Regions from separate parts of the Solibacillus sp. R5-41 genome, predicted to be linked through region 1. Evidence: a T-box and tRNA genes for the amino acid it is inferred to sense, from the RefSeq annotation. Region 1 holds a T-box; the other regions hold tRNA genes.
What was found. A T-box is a leader RNA that pairs with one kind of tRNA and senses whether it is charged. The one in region 1 lies ahead of alaS (alanine--tRNA ligase), so its partner is inferred to be a tRNA-Ala.
Positions count from the first base shown of each region.

Region 2: it encodes a tRNA-Ala, which carries the amino acid that the T-box ahead of alaS (alanine--tRNA ligase) is inferred to sense. The anticodon was not compared.
Region 3: it encodes a tRNA-Ala, which carries the amino acid that the T-box ahead of alaS (alanine--tRNA ligase) is inferred to sense. The anticodon was not compared.

Region 1 is NZ_CP024123.1:3,017,871-3,021,154, forward strand. Features, by position in the region: gene alaS (alanine--tRNA ligase) at 1-1,084, opposite strand, end outside; T-box leader at 1,154-1,363, opposite strand; gene CSE16_RS14945 (3-phenylpropionate MFS transporter) at 1,577-2,728, opposite strand; gene yeiL (transcriptional regulator YeiL) at 2,817-3,284, shown strand, end outside.
Region 2 is NZ_CP024123.1:3,719,491-3,722,774, reverse strand. Features, by position in the region: rRNA gene CSE16_RS18510 (16S ribosomal RNA) at 126-1,682, shown strand; tRNA gene CSE16_RS18505 (tRNA-Ile) at 1,779-1,855, shown strand; tRNA gene CSE16_RS18500 (tRNA-Ala) at 1,890-1,965, shown strand; rRNA gene CSE16_RS18495 (23S ribosomal RNA) at 2,118-3,284, shown strand, end outside.
Region 3 is NZ_CP024123.1:107,597-110,880, reverse strand. Features, by position in the region: rRNA gene CSE16_RS00560 (23S ribosomal RNA) at 1-1,802, opposite strand, end outside; tRNA gene CSE16_RS00555 (tRNA-Ala) at 1,959-2,034, opposite strand; tRNA gene CSE16_RS00550 (tRNA-Ile) at 2,069-2,145, opposite strand; rRNA gene CSE16_RS00545 (16S ribosomal RNA) at 2,242-3,284, opposite strand, start outside.

The sequences.
Region 1 (3,284 bases):
CTTCTTTTTCTTTTACTTGTGGATAGAAATCTTCCATAATTCCGCCAACTGTTGGAACTAATTCAAACATGAACGGTTTTTCGATGCCAATTTGTTTCGCATAGCGCACTGCACGACGTAATAAGCGACGTAATACGTATCCACGACCTTCATTTGACGGTAATGCACCATCACCAATGGCAAAGGCAACTGTACGAATATGGTCAGCAATTACTTTGAACGGTGTATTAATATCTTCAGATGATCCAAAGATTTCTTTTAAATCAACTTCATTTGGACGCTTATAGCTGCGGTTCGCAAATTGTTCTACTTTTTCAATGATTGGCATGAAAAGGTCTGTATCAAAGTTCGTTGGTACGTTTTGAATTACTGAAACGATACGTTCAAGCCCCATACCTGTATCAATATTTTGCTTTGGTAGTGGCGTATATGTGCCATCTGGATTGTGGTTAAATTGTGAGAACACAAGGTTCCAAATTTCTAAGTAACGCTCATTTTCGCCACCTGGATACATTTCATCCTCAGGCGCACCAAAGCCGTATACTTCTCCACGGTCATAGAAAATTTCTGAGTTTGGACCAGATGGACCTTCTCCGATATCCCAGAAATTACCTTCTAAACGAATTAAGCGTTCCTTTGGAATACCAATTTCGTCATGCCAAACATCGTACGCTTCTTGGTCCTCTGGATGGATTGTAATAGATAATTTCTCTGCTTCAAAGCCCATCCACTTTGCATCAGTTAGAAACTCCCATGCATAATGAATTGCTTCTTTTTTGAAATAATCACCGATTGAAAAGTTCCCTAACATTTCAAAGAACGTATGGTGACGCGCTGTTTTCCCAACGTTTTCAATATCGTTTGTACGAATTGATTTTTGCGCATTTGTAATACGTGGATTATCCGGAATTATACGTCCGTCAAAATAAGGCTTTAATGTCGCAACGCCTGAGTTAATCCATAATAAAGATGGATCGTTAATTGGCACAAGTGGTGCAGATGGTTCATGGTGATGTCCTTTTTCTTTAAAAAACTCTAAAAATAGACGACGAATTTCTGTTGCTGTCATTGTTTTTGTTGTCATACTGTATTTCCTCCTAATAATTATGAATGAAAAATGATGATGTAAACACAAAAAAGCCCTCATCCCTAGTAAAGGGACGAAGACTATTATCTCGCGGTACCACCCTAATTTATAATGACATAAAGTCACTATATCTCAAGTGCTAGTAACGTTAGCAAACGGCAGGGATTAGTTGCACTCTGGAGTAGCTTTCTGAATTACGTCGAGGAGATTTTTTCAGCCTTGAAATCTCTTTCTATACACGTTTGTAAAACATACTTTTTCCATCATCGTGTTCATTGTATTCTACTTTTTATTATAAAAAAATGAATTCAAACTGTCAAATGGAATGTAAATCAATTACGCCTCGGCTAACTCTTTTCCAGGGGAATGGTCCAACACGAGTTTGTTACAAAGCGTTATCACAAGAAGAGACGGGTTTAGCCTTTGGTTCCTTCCTTTAGCCTGAGTTCCCCTATTCAGTGAGGATTTGAACCCTCTCACTGAATCAAGTTAATAATTAAATCGATTGCGCGTCAAAATAACTAGGAAGATAGCTGGCACGGTGAAAATGACCATCCCTAAAAATGCAAGACCTGGTTCTATTTCATAAAGTGCACCACCGAGTAGTGTTAGTAAGGCTGCACTTAAACTCATCGCAAATGCCGAATAAATTCCTTGTGCATTCGGAATTTGCTCTTTCGGTAAGTTTTGCGTAATGTAGCGAATAAATGCATAATGCGCCACCCCAAACGACAGAGCATGAAGCGCTTGTGAAACAATAAATACAGGGATGCTCGGAAATAAATAGATAGTAATCCAGCGCACACTAGCACCTACTGCAGCTAAAATTAATAACGATGACGGGCGCCAGCTTGATAAAAACGTATCCGCCTTTAAGAAATAAATAATTTCAAATACTACCGCGACATTTAAAATAAGGCCAATGTAAAATGGGTTGACATTCAAATCTTGTATGTAAATATATCCATAGCTGTAATAAGAGGCATGTGCTCCTTGTAGTAAAATGACGACAAGTAACACAACAGCAAAGCTTTTCACTTCAAGTAAGCCTTTCATGGATAAGGACTTCGTATTTTTTTCATGCACAGGTCGCATAAGTAAAATTTTAGGTGCCGGCAGTAGCTGAATTGCTAATAACGCGATTAACCCTAAAATCATAAACCATAATATAACTTGTTCCCCGTAAGTACCGGTAAACATACTGATGACTAATACCGATAAAACATAGCCAATAGAACCAAGTGAGCGTGCTTTTCCGTAATGGACATCCCCCTGCTGCATTAATGTCGCTGCACCACTTTCAACTGCCGGCAATAACGCAGGATACATCGCACTAAATAGCATCGTCACAATAAACAAGCCTTCGAATGAGTCCATTGGTATATAAAAAATCGTTACGATCAATGACATTGTTGTAAAAAATAATAAAACTTGCTTATTGCTTAAAATTTTTGATACATAAGGAAATATAAACATCGTTGACAACGCGCGTGCCACTAAGCCGAAGCTCATAATGATGCCCGCGTCTGACACAGTTAACCCTTTATCATTAACTAACCAGCCTGTCCAATATGGTAAAAATATGCCCCATGTAATAAAAAACGTAAAGAAATTTCGAGATAACCAACGTTGATTGTTCATGAAAATTTATTCCCTCCAATACATTTCGTTGAATCATATCACGTTCTTTATTACAATAATGTGAGATATCTCATATTTTATAAAGTTGGTGAGTAATTTGAAAGTTTTAACAAATAAATTACGGAAGTTTTATATTGAAAAATACCCGATTAATCAATTATTTTCAGTTGATATGACGCCATATTTGGCCGTTCACCAGTTTGAAAAAGGAGAATTCATTTTTAAGGAACGCTCCCATCCAGAGTATTTGTATTACATGGTCGAAGGGAAAGCCAAGCTATATGTAACACACAAAAATGGAAAAGTATCACTCATTGATTTCATTACATCTCCAATTTTTATGGGCGAAATTGAGCTTATAGATGGCGAAAGAGTTTCAAAAGGCATCCAAACTGTCACAAAAACGATATGCCTTGCCATCCCCATTCAACAATGCAAAAAACAATTATTAACAGACGTCATTTTCCTACGTGAACTTTGCATGTTTTTAAGTGATAAGGCAATGAAAGTGACCGCCAAATATACACAAAATCAAGTGTATCCATTAGAAAACCGT
Region 2 (3,284 bases), 700 kb from region 1:
TGAACCTTGAAAACTGAACAAGCAAACGTTAATGATTTAAACGTTTAAGTGATGAACTTAAACAAAACATAGATATCAACTTTATGTTGATACGCTAGCAAAGCAAATGAGCTTTCAAACTAACTTTTATGGAGAGTTTGATCCTGGCTCAGGACGAACGCTGGCGGCGTGCCTAATACATGCAAGTCGAGCGGACTTTCATTGGATGCTTGCATCCTTTGAAAGTTAGCGGCGGACGGGTGAGTAACACGTGGGTAACCTACCCTGTAGATTGGGATAACTCCGGGAAACCGGGGCTAATACCGAATAACACTTTTGAGCTCATGTTCGAAAGTTAAAAGATGGTTTCGGCTATCACTACAGGATGGGCCCGCGGCGCATTAGCTAGTTGGTGAGGTAACGGCTCACCAAGGCAACGATGCGTAGCCGACCTGAGAGGGTGATCGGCCACACTGGGACTGAGACACGGCCCAGACTCCTACGGGAGGCAGCAGTAGGGAATCTTCCACAATGGACGAAAGTCTGATGGAGCAACGCCGCGTGAGTGAAGAAGGATTTCGGTTCGTAAAACTCTGTTGCAAGGGAAGAACAAGTAGCGTAGTAACTGGCGCTACCTTGACGGTACCTTGTTAGAAAGCCACGGCTAACTACGTGCCAGCAGCCGCGGTAATACGTAGGTGGCAAGCGTTGTCCGGAATTATTGGGCGTAAAGCGCGCGCAGGTGGTTTCTTAAGTCTGATGTGAAAGCCCACGGCTCAACCGTGGAGGGTCATTGGAAACTGGGAAACTTGAGTGCAGAAGAGGATAGTGGAATTCCAAGTGTAGCGGTGAAATGCGTAGAGATTTGGAGGAACACCAGTGGCGAAGGCGACTATCTGGTCTGTAACTGACACTGAGGCGCGAAAGCGTGGGGAGCAAACAGGATTAGATACCCTGGTAGTCCACGCCGTAAACGATGAGTGCTAAGTGTTGGGGGGTTTCCGCCCCTCAGTGCTGCAGCTAACGCATTAAGCACTCCGCCTGGGGAGTACGGTCGCAAGACTGAAACTCAAAGGAATTGACGGGGGCCCGCACAAGCGGTGGAGCATGTGGTTTAATTCGAAGCAACGCGAAGAACCTTACCAGGTCTTGACATCCCATTGACCACTGTAGAGATACAGTTTTCCCTTCGGGGACAACGGTGACAGGTGGTGCATGGTTGTCGTCAGCTCGTGTCGTGAGATGTTGGGTTAAGTCCCGCAACGAGCGCAACCCTTATTCTTAGTTGCCATCATTTAGTTGGGCACTCTAAGGAGACTGCCGGTGACAAACCGGAGGAAGGTGGGGATGACGTCAAATCATCATGCCCCTTATGACCTGGGCTACACACGTGCTACAATGGACGGTACAAACGGTTGCCAACCCGCGAGGGGGAGCTAATCCGATAAAACCGTTCTCAGTTCGGATTGTAGGCTGCAACTCGCCTACATGAAGCCGGAATCGCTAGTAATCGCGGATCAGCATGCCGCGGTGAATACGTTCCCGGGCCTTGTACACACCGCCCGTCACACCACGAGAGTTTGTAACACCCGAAGTCGGTGGGGTAACCTTTATGGAGCCAGCCGCCGAAGGTGGGATAGATGATTGGGGTGAAGTCGTAACAAGGTAGCCGTATCGGAAGGTGCGGCTGGATCACCTCCTTTCTAAGGATATATTCGGAATCATTCCTTATGGAATGAAACATTAACGTTTGCTGTTCAGTTTTGAAGGTTTATGAATAAATTATATAACTTCTAAGAGGGCCTATAGCTCAGCTGGTTAGAGCGCACGCCTGATAAGCGTGAGGTCGATGGTTCGAGTCCATTTAGGCCCACCATATAAATTTGTTTTATATACCTCTTAATTAAAATGGGGCCTTAGCTCAGCTGGGAGAGCGCCTGCCTTGCACGCAGGAGGTCAGCGGTTCGATCCCGCTAGGCTCCACCAAGACTTGCCTTTGTGATAAAATTATTGCAAAGCAAAAATAACTTGTTCTTTGAAAACTGGATAAAACGACATTGAAAGCAATAAAAAAATGATCAAGAAATTGATCGTGCAATCTTTTAAAATCTTACTCATTTGAGTAAGTGTAACTTATTGGTTAAGTTAATAAGGGCGCACGGTGGATGCCTTGGCACTAGGAGTCGAAGAAGGACGGCACTAACACCGATATGCTTTGGGGAGCTGTAAGTAAGCTTTGATCCAGAGATTTCCGAATGGGGGAACCCACTATGTTTAATCACATAGTATCTTCACGTGAATACATAGCGTGTTGAGGACAGACGCAGGGAACTGAAACATCTAAGTACCTGCAGGAACAGAAAGAAAATTCGATTCCCTGAGTAGCGGCGAGCGAAACGGGAAGAGCCCAAACCAAAGAGCTTGCTCTTTGGGGTTGTAGGACATTCTATACGGAGTTACAAAAGAATGAGATAGTTGAAGCGGCTTGGAAAGGCCCGCCATAGAAGGTAAAAGCCCTGTAAGTGAAACCTCATTCCCTCTTGAATGTATCCTGAGTACGGCGGAACACGTGAAATTCCGTCGGAATCTGGGAGGACCATCTCCCAAGGCTAAATACTACCTAGTGACCGATAGTGAACCAGTACCGTGAGGGAAAGGTGAAAAGCACCCCGGAAGGGGAGTGAAATAGATCCTGAAACCGTGTGCCTACAAGTAGTTAGAGCCCGTTAATGGGTGATAGCGTGCCTTTTGTAGAATGAACCGGCGAGTTACGATTACGTGCGAGGTTAAGTTGATGAGACGGAGCCGCAGCGAAAGCGAGTCTGAATAGGGCGAATTAGTACGTGGTCGTAGACCCGAAACCAGGTGATCTACCCATGTCCAGGGTGAAGGTGAGGTAACACTTACTGGAGGCCCGAACCCACGCACGTTGAAAAGTGCGGGGATGAGGTGTGGGTAGCGGAGAAATTCCAATCGAACCTGGAGATAGCTGGTTCTCTCCGAAATAGCTTTAGGGCTAGCCTCGTGATTGAGAATACTGGAGGTAGAGCACTGTTTGGACTAGGGGGGCATCTCGCTTTACCGAATTCAGACAAACTCCGAATGCCAGATATTTATACACGGGAGTCAGACTGCGAGTGATAAGATCCGTAGTCAAGAGGGAAACAGCCCAGACCACCAGCTAAGGTCCCAAAGTAATCGTTAAGTGGAAAAGGATGTGGCGTTGCTTAGACAACCAGGATGTTGGCTTAGAAGCAGCCACCATTTAAAGAGTGCGTAATAGCTCACTGGTCGAGTGACGCTGC
Region 3 (3,284 bases), 1.4 Mb from region 1:
GTCGCCTGGGCCTATTCACTGCGGCTCTCGTGCGCTTGCACGCTCAAGAGCACCCCTTCTCCCGAAGTTACGGGGTCATTTTGCCGAGTTCCTTAACGAGAGTTCTCTCGCACACCTTAGGATTCTCTCCTCGACTACCTGTGTCGGTTTGCGGTACGGGCACCTCTCACCTCGATAGAGGCTTTTCTTGGCAGTGTGAAATCAGGAACTTCGTCCATACGGACTCGTCATCACAGCTCAACGTATCAGTGTGCGGATTTGCCTACACACACGCCTTACTGCTTGAACAGAGACAACCAACGCTCTGCTTACCCTATCCTACTGCGTCCCCCCATTTCTCAAACGGTGAGGAGGTGGTACAGGAATATCAACCTGTTGTCCATCGCCTACGCCTATCGGCCTCGGCTTAGGTCCCGACTAACCCTGAGCGGACGAGCCTTCCTCAGGAAACCTTAGTCATACGGTGGACGGGATTCTCACCCGTCTTTCGCTACTCATACCGGCATTCTCACTTCTAAGCGCTCCACCAGTCCTTCCGGTCTGACTTCAACGCCCTTAGAACGCTCTCCTACCACGCATCCATACGGATGCATCCACAGCTTCGGTGAATCGTTTAGCCCCGATAAATTTTCGGCGCAGCGTCACTCGACCAGTGAGCTATTACGCACTCTTTAAATGGTGGCTGCTTCTAAGCCAACATCCTGGTTGTCTAAGCAACGCCACATCCTTTTCCACTTAACGATTACTTTGGGACCTTAGCTGGTGGTCTGGGCTGTTTCCCTCTTGACTACGGATCTTATCACTCGCAGTCTGACTCCCGTGTATAAATATCTGGCATTCGGAGTTTGTCTGAATTCGGTAAAGCGAGATGCCCCCCTAGTCCAAACAGTGCTCTACCTCCAGTATTCTCAATCACGAGGCTAGCCCTAAAGCTATTTCGGAGAGAACCAGCTATCTCCAGGTTCGATTGGAATTTCTCCGCTACCCACACCTCATCCCCGCACTTTTCAACGTGCGTGGGTTCGGGCCTCCAGTAAGTGTTACCTCACCTTCACCCTGGACATGGGTAGATCACCTGGTTTCGGGTCTACGACCACGTACTAATTCGCCCTATTCAGACTCGCTTTCGCTGCGGCTCCGTCTCATCAACTTAACCTCGCACGTAATCGTAACTCGCCGGTTCATTCTACAAAAGGCACGCTATCACCCATTAACGGGCTCTAACTACTTGTAGGCACACGGTTTCAGGATCTATTTCACTCCCCTTCCGGGGTGCTTTTCACCTTTCCCTCACGGTACTGGTTCACTATCGGTCACTAGGTAGTATTTAGCCTTGGGAGATGGTCCTCCCAGATTCCGACGGAATTTCACGTGTTCCGCCGTACTCAGGATACATTCAAGAGGGAATGAGGTTTCACTTACAGGGCTTTTACCTTCTATGGCGGGCCTTTCCAAGCCGCTTCAACTATCTCATTCTTTTGTAACTCCGTATAGAATGTCCTACAACCCCAAAGAGCAAGCTCTTTGGTTTGGGCTCTTCCCGTTTCGCTCGCCGCTACTCAGGGAATCGAATTTTCTTTCTGTTCCTGCAGGTACTTAGATGTTTCAGTTCCCTGCGTCTGTCCTCAACACGCTATGTATTCACGTGAAGATACTATGTGATTAAACATAGTGGGTTCCCCCATTCGGAAATCTCTGGATCAAAGCTTACTTACAGCTCCCCAAAGCATATCGGTGTTAGTGCCGTCCTTCTTCGACTCCTAGTGCCAAGGCATCCACCGTGCGCCCTTATTAACTTAACCAATAAGTTACACTTACTCAAATGAGTAAGATTTTAAAAGATTGCACGATCAATTTCTTGATCATTTGTTTGTTTATTGCTTTCAATGTCGTTTTATCCAGTTTTCAAAGAACAAGTTGGTTTTGCTTTGCAATGAATTTATCACAAAGTCAAATTTTGGTGGAGCCTAGCGGGATCGAACCGCTGACCTCCTGCGTGCAAGGCAGGCGCTCTCCCAGCTGAGCTAAGGCCCCATTTAAATTAAGAGGTATATAAAGTAAATTTATATGGTGGGCCTAAATGGACTCGAACCATCGACCTCACGCTTATCAGGCGTGCGCTCTAACCAGCTGAGCTATAGGCCCTCTTAGAAGTTATAAAATTTATTCATAAACCTTCAAAACTGAACAGCAAACGTTAATGTTTCATTCCATAAGGAATGATTCCGAATATATCCTTAGAAAGGAGGTGATCCAGCCGCACCTTCCGATACGGCTACCTTGTTACGACTTCACCCCAATCATCTATCCCACCTTCGGCGGCTGGCTCCATAAAGGTTACCCCACCGACTTCGGGTGTTACAAACTCTCGTGGTGTGACGGGCGGTGTGTACAAGGCCCGGGAACGTATTCACCGCGGCATGCTGATCCGCGATTACTAGCGATTCCGGCTTCATGTAGGCGAGTTGCAGCCTACAATCCGAACTGAGAACGGTTTTATCGGATTAGCTCCCCCTCGCGGGTTGGCAACCGTTTGTACCGTCCATTGTAGCACGTGTGTAGCCCAGGTCATAAGGGGCATGATGATTTGACGTCATCCCCACCTTCCTCCGGTTTGTCACCGGCAGTCTCCTTAGAGTGCCCAACTAAATGATGGCAACTAAGAATAAGGGTTGCGCTCGTTGCGGGACTTAACCCAACATCTCACGACACGAGCTGACGACAACCATGCACCACCTGTCACCGTTGTCCCCGAAGGGAAAACTGTATCTCTACAGTGGTCAATGGGATGTCAAGACCTGGTAAGGTTCTTCGCGTTGCTTCGAATTAAACCACATGCTCCACCGCTTGTGCGGGCCCCCGTCAATTCCTTTGAGTTTCAGTCTTGCGACCGTACTCCCCAGGCGGAGTGCTTAATGCGTTAGCTGCAGCACTGAGGGGCGGAAACCCCCCAACACTTAGCACTCATCGTTTACGGCGTGGACTACCAGGGTATCTAATCCTGTTTGCTCCCCACGCTTTCGCGCCTCAGTGTCAGTTACAGACCAGATAGTCGCCTTCGCCACTGGTGTTCCTCCAAATCTCTACGCATTTCACCGCTACACTTGGAATTCCACTATCCTCTTCTGCACTCAAGTTTCCCAGTTTCCAATGACCCTCCACGGTTGAGCCGTGGGCTTTCACATCAGACTTAAGAAACCACCTGCGCGCGCTTTACGCCCAATAATTCCGGACAACGCTTGCCACCTACGTATTACCGCGGCTGCTGGCACGTAGTTAGCCGT